One region of the Phytobacter sp. V91 genome, then DNA from elsewhere that is predicted to be linked to it. Evidence: predicted binding sites of a transcription regulator. Region 1 holds the regulator's gene; each other region holds the start of a gene.

Evidence for each region. The regulator CRP, encoded in region 1, controls carbon source genes, mostly activating them, when cyclic AMP is high. The targets are predictions, from matches to a motif close to ATGTGANNNNNNTCACAT.
Region 2: udp (uridine phosphorylase) is a predicted target of CRP. The motif match lies at 2,117-2,134, and genes of this name have one in related genera.
Region 3: ACSZO4_RS12275 (CidA/LrgA family protein) is a predicted target of CRP. The motif match lies at 1,865-1,882, and genes of this name have one in related genera.
Region 4: deoC (deoxyribose-phosphate aldolase) is a predicted target of CRP. The motif match lies at 3,145-3,162, and genes of this name have one in related genera.

What each region holds. Positions count from the first base shown of each region.
Region 1 covers NZ_CBFFRJ010000014.1:25,240-29,909, forward strand. The annotation lists gene ACSZO4_RS04680 (phosphoribulokinase) at 1-598, shown strand, start outside; gene ACSZO4_RS04685 (OsmC family protein) at 667-1,071, opposite strand; gene crp (cAMP-activated global transcriptional regulator CRP) at 1,380-2,012, shown strand; gene ACSZO4_RS04695 (YccS/YhfK family putative transporter) at 2,060-4,132, shown strand; gene argD (bifunctional acetylornithine/succinyldiaminopimelate transaminase) at 4,129-4,670, opposite strand, start outside.
Region 2 covers NZ_CBFFRJ010000077.1:5,161-9,830, forward strand. The annotation lists gene ACSZO4_RS16000 (MBL fold metallo-hydrolase) at 1-623, shown strand, start outside; gene ACSZO4_RS16005 (histidine phosphatase family protein) at 623-1,183, shown strand; gene ACSZO4_RS16010 (dienelactone hydrolase family protein) at 1,172-1,987, opposite strand; gene udp (uridine phosphorylase) at 2,259-3,020, shown strand; gene ubiE (bifunctional demethylmenaquinone methyltransferase/2-methoxy-6-polyprenyl-1,4-benzoquinol methylase UbiE) at 3,177-3,932, shown strand; gene ubiJ (ubiquinone biosynthesis protein UbiJ) at 3,944-4,549, shown strand; gene ubiB (ubiquinone biosynthesis regulatory protein kinase UbiB) at 4,546-4,670, shown strand, end outside.
Region 3 covers NZ_CBFFRJ010000050.1:12,039-16,708, forward strand. The annotation lists gene ACSZO4_RS12260 (metal ABC transporter substrate-binding protein) at 1-138, opposite strand, end outside; gene ACSZO4_RS12265 (N-acetyltransferase family protein) at 282-800, opposite strand; gene ACSZO4_RS12270 (LysR family transcriptional regulator) at 896-1,825, shown strand; gene ACSZO4_RS12275 (CidA/LrgA family protein) at 1,931-2,326, shown strand; gene ACSZO4_RS12280 (CidB/LrgB family autolysis modulator) at 2,326-3,021, shown strand; gene cdd (cytidine deaminase) at 3,151-4,035, shown strand; gene sanA (outer membrane permeability protein SanA) at 4,162-4,670, shown strand, end outside.
Region 4 covers NZ_CBFFRJ010000082.1:11,868-16,537, reverse strand. The annotation lists gene deoB (phosphopentomutase) at 1-686, opposite strand, end outside; gene deoA (thymidine phosphorylase) at 738-2,060, opposite strand; gene deoC (deoxyribose-phosphate aldolase) at 2,242-3,021, opposite strand; gene ACSZO4_RS16640 (YjjI family glycine radical enzyme) at 3,274-4,670, shown strand, end outside.

The DNA of each region.
Region 1 (4,670 bases):
AGGTCAGTCGCGAAAATACCTTCACACCTATGATGAAGCGGTTCCGTGGAACCAGGTGCCAGGCACATTTACCCCCTGGCAGCCCCTTCCTGAACCCACGGATGTCCTTTTCTATGAAGGTTTGCACGGCGGCGTAGTCACGCCACAGCATGACGTTGCGCGGCATGTGGATCTGCTGGTCGGCGTGGTTCCTATTGTCAATCTGGAGTGGATGCAGAAACTGGTGCGGGATACCAGCGAACGCGGCCACTCCCGTGAAGCAGTGATGGACTCTGTCGTGCGCTCAATGGAAGACTATATCAACTTCATTACGCCGCAGTTTTCCCGCACCCATATTAACTTCCAGCGCGTTCCCACCGTTGATACCTCAAACCCGTTCGCCGCCAAGGTTATTCCATCACTGGATGAAAGCTTTGTGGTGATCCATTTCCGTAACCTTGAGGGGATTGATTATCCCTGGCTGCTGGCAATGCTGCAGGGCTCGTTTATTTCTCATATGAATACGCTGGTGGTTCCGGGCGGCAAAATGGGGCTGGCGATGGAGCTGATCATGACACCGCTGGTACAGCGGCTGATGGAAGGCAGAACGATAGCGTAATTTCAGCGCCCTCCCCTCGCAGGAGAGGGCCAGAGCAGGGCATCAGAACCTACAATGCCCTTATCCAGTCAGGCTTCAATCACTTCATATGTATGAGTGATGTTCGCCGCTTTTTCCAGCATCAGCGCCACCGAGCAGTACTTCTCAGCAGAGAGATCCACTGCACGCGATACCGCCGCATCTTTCAGCTCTTTTCCCGTCACAATAAAGTGCAGGTTGATATGGGTAAACAGACGAGGCGCTTCTTCACGACGCTCAGACGTCAGTTTCACTTCGCAGTCCGTCACATCGTGGCGACCTTTTTGCAGAATAGATACAACATCGATAGCGCTGCAGCCGCCAGCCGCCATCAGCACCATCTCCATCGGGCTTGGGGCTTTGTCGCCAGAGTTTCCATCCATCAAAATTTGGTGCCCTGATGCGGACTCGCCAAGGAACGTTAACCCTTCAACCCATTTCACACGTGCATGCATTTTGATTCACTCCGGAGTAGCAATTTTCTCTACAGATTACGCGTACATAAGAAAAGGCGCAACGGAAGGCGACCTGCGTCAAGCTGAAGCGAGACACCAGGAGACAGGCGGCAAAAGCTATGCTAAAACAGTCTGGATGCTACAGTGATACATAGACGTACTGCATGTATGCAGAGGACTATATATATTAGAGGCCGCAGACACGTCTGACGGTTCACTTCCCAAGTATCGGGAAGACAGATTGCAACCCCAGATGCAGGGTGCAGATCCTGAGTCTGGAGCCAGCTTATAACAGAGGATAACCGCGCATGGTGCTTGGCAAACCGCAAACAGACCCGACTCTCGAATGGTTCTTGTCTCATTGCCACATTCATAAGTACCCGTCGAAGAGCACGCTGATTCACCAGGGTGAAAAAGCGGAAACGTTGTATTACATCGTCAAAGGCTCAGTGGCAGTGCTCATCAAGGATGAAGAAGGGAAAGAGATGATCCTCTCTTACCTGAATCAGGGTGATTTTATCGGTGAACTGGGGCTTTTCGAAGAAGGTCAGGAGCGTAGTGCATGGGTACGCGCCAAGACTGCTTGTGAAGTGGCCGAAATTTCCTACAAAAAATTCCGTCAGCTGATCCAGGTAAACCCGGATATTCTGATGCGTCTGTCTTCGCAGATGGCGCGTCGCCTGCAAGTGACATCGGAAAAAGTCGGCAACCTCGCTTTCCTCGATGTAACAGGCCGTATTGCTCAGACGTTACTGAATCTGGCAAAACAACCCGACGCAATGACTCACCCGGACGGTATGCAAATTAAAATAACCCGTCAGGAGATTGGTCAGATCGTGGGCTGTTCTCGCGAAACCGTAGGCCGCATCCTGAAGATGCTGGAAGATCAGAACCTGATCTCCGCCCACGGTAAAACCATTGTCGTGTACGGAACACGTTAAGTCTTCGAACGGTGCATTATCATAGGTAATGCGCCGTTTTTGTTTCTATGTGGCGCAGGCTGATTTACCACCCCGAAATCAACTATGCACTGCGACAAACGCTGGTGTTATGTCTGCCGGTGACCGTTGGTCTGATTGTCGGCCGACTGGATCTCGGTCTTCTCTTCTCGTTAGTTCCCGCCTGTTGCAACATTGCCGGTCTCGACACCCCGCATAAACGCTTTTTTAAACGGGTGATTATTGGCGGTTCGCTTTTCGCCGGTAGCAGCCTCGCGGTGCAATTTTTACTCTTCGAAAATGTCCCGTTGCCTCTTATTCTGACGATGATGACGCTCATTCTTGGGGTGACCGCGGAAATCAGTGCGCTACATGGCAGGTTACTACCCGCCTCACTGATCGCCGCCATCTTTACTCTGAGCCTTGCGGGCAATATGCCGGTCTGGGAACCGCTGTTGATCTACAGTCTCGGCACCCTGTGGTACGGCGCGTTTAACGCCTTTTGGTTCTGGCGGGAGCAACCGCTTCGCGAATCCTTAAGTTTGCTGTACCGGCAACTGGCCGATTACTGCGAAGCAAAATACAGCCTGCTGACCCAGCATGCGGATCCGGAAAAAGCGCTGCCGCCGCTACTGGCCCGCCAGCAAAAGGCCGTGGATATGATTAGTCAGTGTTATCAGCAACTGCATATGCTGGCTGCGAATCATAATGGTGACTACAAGCGGCTGCTTCGTGTCTTTCAGATGGCGCTCGATTTGCAGGAGCATATAGCCGTCAGCTTGCATCAGCCTCAGGAAGTGCAGGCGCTGGTCGAACGCAGCCATGCCGAAGAAGTGATCCGCTGGAACGCGCAGACCGTCGCGGCCAGGCTGAGGGTCATTGCCGACGATATTCTCTATCACCGTTACCCCCAGCGCTTCAGTATGGATAAACAAATCAGCGCGCTGGAGAAAATCGCCCACCAGCATCCTGATAACCCGGTGGGGCAGTTTTGCGCCTGGCACTTCAGCCAAATCGCCCGGGTTTTGCGAACGCAGCGCCCCCTCTATATTCGCGATCTGATGGCGGAAAAGCAGCGCAGGTTGCCGCTACTACCGGCACTCAGAAGCTATTTATCTCTTAAGTCCGCGGCCTTACGCAACGCTGCGCGCATCAGCGTGATGTTAAGCGTCGCCAGCCTGATGGGCAGTGCCCTGCATTTACCCAAGCCCTGGTGGATCATGATGACCGTGATGTTTGTCACCCAAAACGGCTATGGCGCAACGCGAGTGCGCATTTTGCACCGGGCGGCAGGCACAATGGCCGGGTTAATCATCGCCGGAGCCACGTTGCACTACCATGTACCGGAAGGCTACACGCTGGTCACCATGCTGATTGTCACCCTGATAAGCTATCTGATCATTCGCAAAAGTTACGGCTGGGCGATGGTGGGCTTTACCCTTACGGCGGTGTACACGCTTCAGCTTCTGACCCTCAACGGCGAACAATTTATCGTCGCCCGTCTTATCGATACGCTGATTGGCTGTCTGATAGCCTTTGGCGGCATTGTCTGGCTGTGGCCGCAATGGCAAAGCGGCCTGCTGCGACGCAATGCCCATGATGCGCTGGAAACGTATCAGGACGCTATCCAGTTACTCCTGAGCAACGATCCGCAGGTCACGCCGCTGGCATACCAACGAATGCGCGTCAACCAGGCGCACAACGCCTTATTCAACCCCCTTAATCAGGCGATGCAGGAGCCGGGCTTCGATACGCGCTATCTGTCGGATATGAAACTGTGGGTCACTCACAGCCAGTTTATTGTTGAGCATATAAACGCCATGACCACCCTGGCGCGGGAGCACACCATGCTGACGCCGGACCTGGCGCAACGCTATTTGCAGTCATGTGAGATTGCGCTGCAACGTTGTCAGCAGCGGCTGGAATACGACGGAGCGGGAAGTTCAGGGGATGTGAATATTCTGGAAGCGCCGGAGACCCTGACACGGGGTCCTGTGAGCACGCTGGAACAACATCTCCAGCGTATTCTCGGGCATCTGAGCACCATGCACACCATTTCATCGGTGGCGTGTCGTCAGCGCCCGCATCATGGTATCTGGCTTAAACGTCGCTTACGCCGTTAGCCGTTAATCACTTTTGCCACCGCGCGGGCAAAACGATTCATACCTTCAACAATATCAGCATCTTCAACGATCAGCGCCGGGGCAAAACGCATTACATCCGGCCCGGCGTTCAGTACCATCACACCCTCTTCTGCCGCCGCATACAGGAAATCACGCGCCCGGCCTGTGAATTGCGGTTTCAGTTCAGCCCCAATCAGCAGACCCATACCGCGGATCTCACTGAACAGATCGTATTGCGCGTTGATTTTTTCCAGATGCTCAACAAAAAGTGCGCGCTTCGCATTCACGCCACTTAAGACTTCCGGCGTGTTGATGATATCAAAGGCCGCCCCTGCCACCGCGCAGGCCAGCGGGTTACCGCCGTAGGTGGAACCGTGGGAACCCGGATGGAAGGCGCTGGCGATCTCCTGAGTGGTCAGCATGGCGCTGACCGGGAAGCCGCCGCCCAGTGCCTTGGCGCTGGTCAGAATATCCGGCGTTACGCCATAGTGCATATAGGCAAACAGCTCACCACAACGCCCCATCCCACACTGCACTT
Region 2 (4,670 bases), on a different contig from region 1:
TGCCGCCGCCTGCGCAGATAGCGCTGGTGGATGCTTCTTATGGTCTGTACGACGTCGCCCGGCACACGCAGTGGGATAAATTGCAGAGCCTGCTCTCTCTTCCCGGACTTTGTCCGGTGCCGCCTTCCGGACGTGCGGTGGAGCTGGCGTTATTGCTGGCGCGCAGCGGACGTTACGATATCGCCCTCGACGCGCCCTGTATGGCGATGCTTGAGCAAATGGCAGCGCACAACGACGGGAGCTTGCGCCCGGGTGTGGAGGCCGAACTGCGGCAATTGTTACAGGTTCTGCTACCCTTTTCTTTGCAAGCTGGCGTGGTGCTGGCAGCCGATCCTGATGGCCAGAGTGGTATGGCGGGAGAGCTGCGTGCCCGCAGTGATTTTCACCATCGCACGCTGTTTACCGGCCACCTGAACCGCGTGGCCCGGCAGCAGTGGCTGGACGGGGAGGTGGAATTTTGTCGCTGGAACGTGCACCCCACCCTGCGTTGCTTACAGAAACTGGTCGCCGCGCTGGCGTGCCGGCGACTGTTCCCGTTATTTACGCCGATCGATGATGTGTTGCACTGGCAACAAACGCTGGGGTGCGAAATTATGATGCAAAGCTATTTTGGAACAGATTAATGTCACTGATATGTAAGCCTTTTGTCTTTGTTCGCCACGGCGAAACGCCGTTAAATCGTGATAAGTTGATTGGAGGACGCACGGATGTGCCGCTAACGGAAGAGGGGGAAAGACAGGCGCTGGCCGCCGCCCCTTTACTTAGCACATGGAACTGGAGTGGTATTGCGGTCAGTTCATTGCAGCGCGCCCGCCGAACCCTCGAACTGGCCCTGCCGGGCGCACCTCATACGGTGGTTGATGGCCTGCGTGAACGTGACTGGGGTTTAATTGAAAATCGTCCCATCAGCGAACTCCCGCCTTATGAAAGCACCCCTCCCTGGGGGGAAAGCTGGGAAACCTTCAGCTCCAGGGTGACGGATTCACTCAATGGTCTGCTGGAACAGTACGAGATACCGCTTGTCGTGGCGCATTCCGGCGTCTTTCGCGTTATTCGCTACTACGCCAGCGGTACCCCCTACGGCGATCGGGTGGGGAATGTAGTGCCTATGTGGATCTCACCGGGCAAAACCGAAGAAGAGTGGCAGATAGTCCCGCTCACGGAATCCTTATTAGTTCGCTGATGTCGCACCGGTTCTGGCAAACCAGTCCAGCATGCGCTGCCAGCCATCTTTGGCTGATTCTTCGTGATAGCTGGGGCGATAGTCGGCATTGAACGCATGGCCGGCATCCGGATAAACAATAATCTCTGCGCGGGCATTGGCGGCACGCAATGCCTGACGCATGGTGTCGACAGTATCCAGAGGAATGCCGGTATCCCTTGCGCCATATAAACCGAGCACCGGCGCGCTGAGATCGACGGCAATATCCACCGGGTGTTTTGGTGAGTTCAGGGATTTTTGTCCTGACAGCTTTCCGTACCAGGCGACCGCGGCTTTTAATTGCGGATTATGCGCGGCATACAGCCAGGCAATTCGTCCTCCCCAGCAAAAACCAGTCGCCAGTAGTCGTTGCGCATCTCCCCCGTTACGCGCGGCCCAGTTGGCGACGTGATCGAGGTCGGCGAGCACCTGAGCGTCGGGGACTTTCATCACCAGGCCCTCATAAAGGGTCTGAATATCGGCATAATCATCAGGGCTGCCCTGACGAAAATAGAGCTCCGGGGCGACGGCAAGATAGCCTTCCAGGGCAAGGCGGCGACACAGGTCGCGAATGTGCTCATGGACCCCGAAAATTTCCTGAATCACCAGCACCACCGGCAGCGAACTGAGCGCATTTTTAGGCCGCGCATGGTATGCAGGCATGCTGTCGCCCTGGGTAGGGATGGTGGTTTCGCCAGCGATGATGGCATCTACAGGGGTGTGCAATGGGGTGGATGAGTGAGGTGAAGCCGCGGGAGCATAGCCCGGCAGTGTGTTTGTTGTCATAGCATTCTCCATACCTTTAATTGTCTGTACCCTGGATTCGCGCTTTAGTAACTATAGTCCCATCAAGGGCAAACCTTCCTGCCTGAAAAGAGCTATCTTTGGAGCAAGGTTGAATGCGGTAGTATGATAATGTGATGTTTATCACTATTTTATGGAAATGTTATGCAAACAAATATTATCGTGGCGATCTCCGTCACGAAAATAGTTGCGTCTCTTCTGTAAAGTACCTTTTTGCTTCTCCTGACTAAACCTGACCACCGAGGAGTTTTTTATGTCCAAGTCTGATGTTTTTCATCTCGGCCTCACCAAAAACGATTTACAAGGGGCTACCCTGGCTATCGTCCCTGGCGATCCGGAGCGTGTGGAAAAGATCGCCGCGCTGATGGATAAGCCGGTTAAGCTGGCATCCCATCGCGAGTTCACCTCCTGGCGTGCTGAGCTTGATGGCAAAGCGGTTATCGTCTGCTCCACCGGTATCGGTGGTCCGTCGACATCTATTGCCGTTGAAGAGCTGGCACAGCTTGGTATTCGTACTTTCCTGCGCGTGGGGACTACCGGCGCTATTCAGCCACATATCAACGTTGGCGATGTGCTGGTGACGACCGCCTCTGTTCGCCTCGATGGCGCCAGCCTGCATTTCGCGCCGATGGAATATCCAGCAGTGGCTGACTTTGAGTGCACCACCGCACTGGTGGCGGCGGCGAAAGAGGTGGGGGCAACCACCCATATCGGCGTAACCGCCTCTTCTGACACCTTCTATCCGGGTCAGGAACGTTATGACACCTTCTCTGGCCGCGTGGTTAACCGCTACAAAGGCTCAATGGAAGAGTGGCAGTCAATGGGCGTGATGAACTATGAAATGGAGTCCGCCACGCTGCTGACCATGTGTTCAAGCCAGGGATTGCGTGCGGGGATGGTGGCTGGCGTTATCGTTAACCGTACCCAGCAGGAGATTCCGAACGCCGAGACTATGAAGCAAACCGAAAGCCATGCGGTGAAAATCGTTGTGGAAGCGGCGCGCCGTCTGGTTTGATTCTGGCGCCATACAGAAAAGGCCGGCTTGCCCGGCCTTGATTCTTTTTGTTTCCATTTCCCCTCATACGATACATCTCGCTAAGGTTGAAACGTAGGGCAATTGCGCCCAATCTGTTACACTTCACGGACAATTTCTTCAATAGCAGGCACTAAGATGGCGGAAGATTCAAAAGAGACGACGCACTTTGGTTTTCAGACTGTCGCTAAAGATCAGAAAGCCGATATGGTGGCGCACGTTTTCCATTCTGTCGCTGCAAAATATGATGTCATGAATGATTTGATGTCTATGGGCATCCATCGTTTATGGAAACGCTTCACCATCGATTGCAGTGGCGTGCGTCGCGGGCAAAAAGTCCTCGACCTGGCGGGCGGTACCGGCGATCTGACGGCGAAATTCTCCCGTCTGGTGGGGGAAACGGGTCAGGTGGTGTTGGCGGATATCAACGACTCCATGCTGAAGATGGGACGCGAAAAGCTGCGTAATATCGGCATTATTGGCAATGTTGAATACGTGCAGGCCAACGCTGAAGCGCTGCCCTTCCCGGACAATACCTTTGATTGCATCACCATCTCCTTCGGTCTGCGTAACGTTACCGAAAAAGAGAAAGCGCTGCGCTCTATGTACCGGGTGCTCAAGCCTGGTGGACGCCTGCTGGTGCTGGAATTCTCTAAGCCGATCATCGAGCCGCTAAGTAAAGTCTACGACGCCTACTCTTTCCATGTGCTGCCGCGCATTGGTCAACTGGTTGCCAGTGATGCCGGGAGCTATCGCTATCTGGCGGAATCTATCCGTATGCATCCCGATCAGGAAACCCTGAAGGCGATGATGCAGGGCGCAGGTTTTGAAAACGTGGATTACTACAATCTGACCGCGGGTGTTGTTGCGCTGCATCGTGGCTATAAGTTCTGACGGGAGTTTATATGCCCTTTAAGCCCCTGGTGAATGCGGGGATTGAACAGCTGTTCAATGCCTTCATCTACCGTGAAAAAGCCTTAAAACCCGCCCGTCAGCGCCTGCATGGCAAAATCCTGCGTGTTGAGCTCAAAGAGTTCGCTTCACCGCTGGTGCTGGCTTTCAGCGAGCGCCAGGTCGACGTGCTCGGGGAATGGGAAGGTGAAGCCGACTGTAGGGTGGTCACCCGACTGCGGGTATTACCCACTTTGCGCGATCGTCAGCAGCTTACTGCGCTGATCCGCAGCGGCGACCTGGAAGTGCAGGGCGATATTCAGGTGGTACAAAACCTGGTCGCGCTGATGGATTTAGCGGAATTTGATGTCGCAGAACTGTTAGCCCCTTATACCGGCGATGTGGCGGCAGAAGGTATTGGTAAATCGCTCCGCATCGGCGCGAGCGTTGTACAGAATGGCTTTAAACGCCAGCAGCGCTATGTGGCGGAAGCCATCACCGAAGAGTGGCGTCTTGCGCCCGGCGCGCTGGAAGTCGCCTGGTTTGTTGAGGAAACCGCCGCCACCGAACGCGAAACCGATACCTTATTCAAACGACTGGAAAAACTGGAGGGCAAATGACGCCAGGAGAAATTCGGCGCCTCTATTTCATCGTCCAGACATTTTTGAGTTACGGCCTTGATGAGCTGATCCCCAAAATGCGCATCACGCTGCCTCTGCGGCTGTGGCGCAAGATGTTGTT
Region 3 (4,670 bases), on a different contig from region 1:
CGCCACGTTTTTCGCCATATCGGCAATCACCGTAAAGGTGGTTACCACTTTAAATTTCTCTGCCGCCTGGACGGTTGTTGCAACAACGGTCAGCAGTAAACCGAGCAGTACCACCTTAATTTTTCTCATTATCAACATGCAGGAGTCTCCGGAGGTGATTAAAATAAAAACGAAAATAGCCTGTGCTAATTTATATAGCATAGGCTATGTTTAAATGAAAATGATTATCGTTATTGTAATTTTACGTCAAGGTGGAACGTCGCTTTTGAGACACCATAGGTTCAGGCTGGCAGAGTCAGCGCCCCTTCGCCGAGGGTACGTTGCAGGATAACAATATCCAGCCAGCGACCATGCTTGAAGCCAACGTTTTTCAGGGTTCCGGTGAGGGTAAAGCCGGCCCGTTGATGCAGCGCCAGCGAGGCCTGATTTTCACTGTTGCCCACCACCGCGACCAGTTGCCGATAACCCTGCGCTTCTGCCCATGCAATCGCCCTGGCCAGCAGCGCTTTCCCCACCCCGCGGTGGCGAAAGCGCTGCTCCACATAGATAGAATTCTCCAGCGTAAACTGATAGGCATGACGGGTACGGTAGCGTGACAGATAGCAATAGCCTTTCACCTCGCCTTCATCGAGGAAAACAAACCACGGCAGGCCTGCCTCACGCATTTTTCGCAGCCGGGCGTGCATTTCTTCAGCGCTGGGGGCTTCGGTTTCAAAAGAGGCGCTGCCATGGGTGACATGCCATGCGTATATTGCGTGTATCCCCGGAATATGTTGTTCTTCTGCTTCAATAATTACCATTGTCTGACTCCTGCTCATCACTGCTGACAGGCTAGCGGTAAGCCGCATATTCAGACACGGGTTGGCACTTATCACCCGTATAAGGAAAACTTTGGATGGCCACACTCAGTCTTGACCAACTGGCAACCTACAGGCTGGTGATCGGCCGGGGCAGTTTTACCGCCGCAGCCGAGGTGCTGGGGTTATCGCAACCTGCGGTGAGTTTGCAGATACGCCATCTTGAAGCCGCACTGCAAACGCGACTGATTGAGCGTACCGGGCGCGGCATTCGCCCGACGCCTGCCGGAATAACCCTGCTGGAGCATGGCGAAGTGATTGAAAAAGCCGTCAGCACGGCGCTGCAATCGGTGGCGATGCATCAGCAAGTTTTCAGCGGAACCCTGACGCTGGGTACCGGGGCAACCGTCTGTATTCACCTCCTGCCTGCGGTATTGCAGGCCCTTCGCCAGGCCTGGCCGCAGCTGACCGTCGGGGTCAGAACCGGCAATACCCAGGACATTGTCCGGGCTGTTGTGGAAAACAGAATTGATATTGGCCTCGTTACCCTACCGGCAGCGGGTAAAAATCTTGATGTCACGCCAGTCATGAATGATGAGTTTGTCGTCATAGGTGCGGCGGGCGATGAGACAACGACCTCCGCCCTGACGCCGGCGCAGTGCGCAGAACGGCCGCTGATCGTCTTTGAATCCGGGAGCGGCACGCGCCAGTTGATTGATAACTGGTTTCTCACCGCCGGAGTGCAGATTGCCCCGGTGATGGAGCTTGGCAGCATTGAAGCCATTAAAAGGATGGTCCGCGCGGGGCTGGGCTATAGCATTGTGCCACGAATGGCCGTCAGCCTGGCCGGGGAGTGCGACGGGCTGAGCCTCCACCCACTTGAGCCGCCGCTGCAACGAACCCTTGGCCGGGTAATGCGCCAGGACAGAGTGGCCAGCCGCGCAATTAATGAAGTGACCCAGCAAATTAGCATTGCCGCCAGGGCGATGAATGATAAGGCGCGGGAAGGATCCTGGGGTAATGCCTGACGTGCCAAAATGGAATATTTGGTATGCTTACAATTCATGATGTGATCGGTAGCACATTTCAGGCATTAATTGTATGATGAATGCATCTCATCAAGGGTTTTCACCATGAGTCAATCACTGAATATAATCTGGCAATATCTGCGGGCATTTATCCTTATTTATGCCTGCCTGTACGCGGGAATTTATCTCTCCTCGCTGCTCCCCATCACTATCCCCGGCAGTATTATCGGCATGCTGATCCTGTTTGTGCTGCTGGCGCTGCAAATACTGCCAGCAAAATGGGTGAACCCAGGCTGCTATGTGCTGATCCGTTATATGGCGCTACTGTTTGTCCCTATCGGCGTTGGTGTTATGCAGTATTACGATCTGCTGCGCGCGCAGTTCGGGCCGATCGTGGTCTCCTGCGCAATCAGTACGCTAATTGTTTTCCTGGTGGTCAGCTGGAGCACACATCTGGTGCACGGTGAACGTAAAGTCGTCGGCAAGAAAGAGAATCAATAATCATGGCCTATATCTGGTGGTCCCTACCTTTGACGCTGGTGGTTTTCTTCGCCGCCCGTAAACTCGCCGCACGCTTTAAAATGCCGTTGCTGAACCCGCTGCTGGTCGCCATGGTGGTCATTATTCCGTTTCTGCTGTTGACCGGTATTCCCTACGATCACTATTTTCAGGGCAGTAAAATCCTCAACGACTTACTGCAACCAGCGGTTGTGGCACTGGCCTTTCCGCTTTATGAGCAGTTGCATCAAATCCGGGCGCGCTGGAAATCCATCATTACGATCTGCTTTATCGGCAGCGTCGTGGCGATGGTCACCGGATCGGTCATTGCGCTGATGATGGGAGCGACACCGGAAATTGCCGCTTCGGTACTGCCGAAATCAGTGACCACGCCGATTGCCATGGCGGTTGGCGGCAGCATTGGCGGGATCCCGGCAATCAGCGCCGTGTGCGTGATTTTTGTTGGCGTACTGGGTGCGGTTTTTGGTCATAGCCTGCTGAATCTGATGAGAATTAAGACCAAATCAGCCCGCGGGCTGGCAATGGGTACGGCATCTCATGCCCTTGGCACCGCCCGTTGTTCCGAGCTTGATTACCAGGAAGGCGCGTTCAGTTCGCTGGCGCTTGTTATCTGCGGCATTATCACGTCGCTTATCGCACCCTTTTTGTTTCCGCTGATCCTCGCCATTGCGGGCTAAAATTTGCGATGCGTCGCGCATTTTTAATTTGAATTTCATAAGTTGCATATACAGTGAGATGTTGATCACATATAAAGGCTGTATCGGCCCGTAAACTACGATCCCATTACATTGTTATGAGGCAACGCCATGCATTCACGTTTCCACACCGCGTTTCCGGCTCTCGCGGAAAATTTACAGACCGCGCTGGCACCGCTTCTCGCTGACGCACATTGTCCGGCGATGTTCAGCGCAGAACAGGTTTCAGGGCTGCTTGACGCGACCGGGATGGACGAAGAGGCGCTGGCCTTTGCGCTGTTGCCGCTCGCTGCCGCCTGTGCGCGAACCGATCTCTCTGGCTTTAAGGTCGGCGCCATTGCCCGCGGCGTAAGCGGAAACTGGTATTTTGGCGGCAATATGGAGTTTATCGGCGCCACCATGCAACAAACCGTGCATGCGGAGCAAAGCGCCATCAGCCATGCGTGGTCACGCGGTGAAAAAGCGCTGGCCTCGGTCACCGTTAACTACACGCCCTGCGGACACTGCCGCCAGTTTATGAATGAACTGAACAGCGGACTGGCGCTGCGCATCAATCTGCCTGGCCGTCAACCGCACACGCTGGGCGATTATCTGCCCGATGCTTTCGGCCCAAAAGATCTTGAAATAAAAACCCTGCTGCTCGATGAACAGGATCATGGCTTCAGCCTGCGCGGCGATGCGCTCGCCCGGGCGGCAATCATCGCGGCCAACAAAAGCCATAGCCCTTACAGCCACTCCCCTTCCGGCGTAGCCATCGAGTGCAGTGACGGGCAAATCTTCAGTGGCAGCTATGCGGAAAATGCCGCCTTCAACCCGACGCTGCCGCCGCTTCAGGGAGCGCTGAACCTGATGAGCCTCAGTGGCTATGACTACCCGGATATGCAACGCGCCGTACTCGCAGAAAAAGCAGATGCCCCTCTGACCCAGTGGGATGCAACGGTTGCCACCCTGCGCGCATTAGGCTGTCAGAACGTTGAGCGCGAGCTTCTCGCCTGATTTTCCCCTGCGGGTTTTAGCGCCCGCAGTGGTGAAAAAGACCGCAATTGAACGCCCGTTTCTTGCGCTTGCGGGGCGGGTAAAGTAGCCTTGAGTGAAATTTAATCCCGTATCGAGCTTGTCTGCATGTTGAAGCGTTTTATATACAGTCTGTTGGTCCTTATCGGCTTACTGCTGTTGACTGCGCTCGGCTTAGACCGTTGGATGAGCTGGAAAACCGCCCCCTATATCTATGATGACTTACAGGATCTCCCATGGCGTCAGGTGGGCGTGGTTCTGGGTACCGCAAAATATTACCGTACCGGAGTCATTAACCAGTATTACCGCTACCGTATTCAGGGCGCGTTAAATGCTTATAACAGCGGCAAGGTCAATTATCTGCTGCTGAGCGGCGATAACGCGCTGCAAAGCTATAACGAACCGGTCACCATGCGCAAAGATCTGATTGCCGGCGGCGTCGATCCTTCAGATATTGTTCTGGATTATGCGGGCTTCCGCACCCTGGATTCCATTGTCCGCACCCGCAAAGTATTCGACACCAACGATTTCATTATTATCACGCAACGTTTTCATTGCGAGCGCGCGCTTTTCATTGCCCGGCATATGGGGATCCAGGCCCAGTGTTATGCGGTCCC
Region 4 (4,670 bases), on a different contig from region 1:
TTGCCGGTGCGCTGGAAGTTCCCGGCCTTATCACCGACAAACGGACGCGCGATAACACGACCGATGTTGTAACCCCCTTCCGTCAGCTCAACGCGGGCGATTTCACAAAGTTCGTACAGCTTGTCCAGACCATAGGTCTCTTCGTGACAGGCAATCTGGAACACGGAATCCGCAGAGGTATAGAAAATCGGCTTGCCGGTTTTCATATGCTCTTCGCCCAGCTCGTCGAGGATAACGGTACCGGATGAGTGACAGTTACCGAGGTAGCCCGGCAGGTTTGCCCGCTCTACCAGCTTGTCCAGCAGTTCCTGCGGGAAGCTGTTTTGATGATCGGAAAAATAGCCCCAGTCGAACAGTACCGGTACACCTGCGATTTCCCAGTGTCCTGACGGGGTATCTTTACCCGAGGAGAGCTCATGCGCCCAGGCATAAGCCCCGGTGATTTCTGCGTTGCCATCCATGCCAGCCGGGATTTCCCCCGTCGAACCTTCGTGCGCTTTCGCCAGTCCCAGTCGGGTCAGATTCGGCAAATGCAGCGGGCCTTTACGCCCATGGTCAGCTTCTCCGTTCGCACAACGTTCCGCGATGTGGCCCAGGGTATCAGAACCCACGTCACCAAATTTTCCTGCGTCTTCCGTTGCGCCGATACCGAAGGAGTCCAGCACCATAATAAATGCACGTTTCATAGTTTCTCCGTACTCAGTGCTTTGAAAAAAAGCGATCAGATCAGTATATCGTTAATCGGTAATGCGCCGCCACACCGTTGGCGTTTCTTTCGGCGCTTCATCGGCGATCACAATCGCGGCTTTTATTGCATTTGCCGCATCCTGCCAGCTGGTTTCGTCTTTCGCATGAATAACGGCGAGTGGGCGCTGCCCGTCGACTGCGTCGCCCAGACGGGCCATATCGGTAAAACCAACGCTGTAGTCAATGGCGTCAGAGGCCTGACGGCGACCGCCGCCCATAGCAACCACCGCCATCCCCAACGCGCGGGTGTCCATCTGCCCTACCACGCCTTCGTGGTCTGCGTACACCGCTTTGCTGAGCATCGCAGTGGGTAAGTAATTGTCGTAGTTTTCGACGAAATCGGTCGGGCCGTTTTGCGCCGCAACCATGCGGCCAAAGATTTCCGCCGCTTTGCCGTTATCCAGCACCGCCTGTAATTTGGCCCGAGCCTGCGCATCATTTTCCGCCAGCTTGCCGGAAATCAGCATCTCCACGCACAGCGCCATGGTGACATCAAACAGGCGCGGGTTACGGTAATCGCCGGTCAGGAAGCGCACGGCTTCACGCACTTCCACCGCATTGCCTGCGCTGGAGGCCAGTACCTGGTTCATATCGGTAAGCAGCGCGGTGGTGCGAACGCCCGCACCGTTTGCCACACCCACAATCGACTGCGCCAGTTCGGCAGACAGTTCAGGGGTTGGCATAAATGCGCCGCTGCCGACTTTAACGTCCATCACCAGCGCATCCAGTCCTTCTGCCAGTTTCTTGGCCAGGATTGAGGCGGTAATTAACGGAATAGAATCGACGGTTGCCGTGATGTCGCGAGTGGCATAAAAGCGCTTGTCAGCCGGGGCCAGAGAATTGGTCTGCCCGATAATCGCCACGCCGACGTTTTTGATGATGTCGCGAAAACGGCTGTCATCCGGGAAAATATCAAAGCCGGGGATGGCTTCAAGTTTATCCAGCGTACCGCCGGTGTGACCCAGACCGCGCCCGGAGATCATCGGAATGTAGCCGCCACATGCAGCCACCATCGGCCCGAGCATCAGCGATGTCACATCGCCAACGCCGCCGGTGGAGTGTTTGTCAACAATAGGGCCGTTGAGGTTGAGGCTCTTCCAGTCAAGGACGGAACCCGAGTCTCGCATCGCCATGGTCAGCGAAACGCGCTCCTCAATAGCCATGTCGTGGAAGAAAATGGTCATTGCCAGAGCGGCAATTTGCCCTTCGGAAACGGTGTTATCACGAATGCCATTAATAAAGAAACGGATCTCTTCATCACTGAGCGCGTGACCATCACGTTTTTTACGAATAATTTCTTGAGCGAGAAACACGGTACCCCCCTGAGGAATCAGGTTAAATGCGGCGGAAAAACCACCGCAATGAATGATTACTCTAAATAATTCAAGTCGCAGGAAGGCGGCAATTGAGCTCATCCCCAGGAGCTTACTACAGTAAGTGACTGGGGTGAGGGAGTGCAGCTAACGCACCTGCGGGTTGAAGTATGACGAGTAATTAGTAGCTGCTTGCGCTCTTACCGTCGCCATGGCCCAGCGCTTTAAGCAGGCTGGCAAGCAGGCTGGAGGCACCAAAGCGGTAGTGGCGCGCATCCGCCCAGTCAGCACCCAACACATCGTCGGCAGTGGCCAGATACTGCTGCGCGTCTTCGGCGCTACGCACGCCGCCGGCCGGTTTAAAGCCTACGGTTTTCGCCACGCCCATATCACGGATCACTTCCAGCATAATGCGCGCGCTTTCCGGGGTCGCGTTGACCGGCACTTTACCGGTAGAGGTTTTGATAAAGTCAGCGCCCGCCTTAATAGCGATTTCGGAAGCTTTACGGATAAGCTGCTCTTCTTTCAGTTCACCGGTTTCGATAATCACTTTCAGTAACACGTTTGCCGCGGCACAGGCTTCTTTACAGGCTTTCACCAGATCAAAACCAACCTGCTCATTGCCCGCGATCAGCGCGCGGTACGGGAAGACCACATCGACTTCATCTGCGCCATAGGCGATGGCGGCACGGGTCTCTGCCAGCGCAATCCCGATATCATCATTACCGTGCGGGAAGTTAGTGACGGTGGCGATGCGAACCTCCGGCGTGCCCTGCTCATTGAGAGTCTTACGCGCAATCGGGATAAAACGTGGATAGATACAAATCGCGGCGGTCGTCCCGACCGGGGTTTTCGCCTGATGGCACAGGGCGATGACTTTTTCATTGGTGTCATCGTTATTCAGCGTGGTCAGGTCCATCAATTTCAATGCACGCAGGCTGCTTGCAGTTAAATCAGTCATAGCTTTCTCCGTCGGCAACCGCCGATTTAATTCGGGCCTGTTATTATTCTAACATTTACCCGTCGTTACACATCGACACTCATCACAGTTAATGAAAACGAAATTCATATTTGCAAAACCATAATGAGACATTCATCAAATTTTCATGCTTAAAAGAGCCGTTTACCGACCCTTTAGCGCATATGGATCAAGAGGGGCTGGTCGTGGGTTATCTACACTTCACTCACCACTTAAGGAATAAGAGGAGCGAATATGTCCACATCTGTTGATTCATCTCACCTGTCGCGCTGCCAGCAAATCGTCACCAGTTCCGCGCTCACTCCCGCGCAAAAACGTCACTTTCTGGCGCTGGAGGCAGAGAATAATCTTCCCTACCCTGCGCTACCGGATAGCGCGCGAGCAGCACTGGAAGAAGGGACAATTTGCGATATGTTCGAAGGCCATGCCCCTTATAAACCACGCTACGTGCTGCCGGATTATGCGAAGTTTCTCGCCAATGGATCAGCCTGGCTGGAGCTGGAGGCCGCAACAGATCTCGACGATGCTCTGTCGATGCTGACAATCCTCTATCACCATGTTCCTTCCGTCACATCAATGCCCGTCTATCTGGGTCAACTGGATGTGATTCTGCAACCATATGTTAGAATTCTAACACAAGAAGAAATCGATATTCGAATAAAACGTTTCTGGCGTTATCTGGACAGAACCCTGCCGGATGCTTTTATGCATGCCAACATCGGCCCGGCTGATACGCCAGTCACACGCGCAATTTTACGAGCAGATGCTGAACTGAAGCAGGTTGCGCCTAATCTGACGTTTATTTATGACCCGCAAATTACACCGGATGATTTGCTACTCGAGGTCGGCAAAAATATCTGTGAGTGCAGCAAACCCCATATCGCCAACGGCCCGGTAAATGATAAAATTTTCACAAAAGGTGGATATGGCATCGTCAGTTGTTACAACTCACTGCCGCTGGCAGGGGGCGGCAGCACCCTGGTGCGCCTGAATCTGAAAGCCATCGCGCAGCGCAGTCAGGATGCTGAGGATTTTATCAATAACACCCTGCCTTACTACTGCCGGCAGCAGATGGCCGTCATCAATGCGCGTTGTGATTTCCTGTATCAGCAATCGGGCTTCTTTGAGCATAGCTTCCTGGTCAAAGAAGGGCTGATTGACCCGCAACGTTTTGCACCGATGTTTGGTATGTACGGGCTGGCCGAAGCGGTTAACCTGCTCTGCGATCGCTCAGGCCTCAACTTACGCTACGGTAAGGATATGGAAGCCAATGCGCTGGCATATACCATCAGCGAACGGCTGGCCGAATTTGTTGAAAACACCCCCGTGAAGCACGGCTGGAAGAATCGGGCGATGCTGCATGCCCAGTCCGGCATTAGCTCAGATACCGACACTACGCCGGGCGCGCGTCTGCCCTACGGCGACGAACCCGATCCTATTACTCACCTGTTAACCGTCGCCCCGCACCACGCCTGCTACACCTCCGGTATCAGCGATATCCTCACGCTCGATGAGACGGTGAAACGTAATCCCCAGGCCGTGGTACAGCTGTGTCTTGGCGCGTTTAAGGCAGGAATGCGTGAGTTCACCGCCAACGTCAGCGGTAACGACCTGGTTCGGGTGACGGGCTA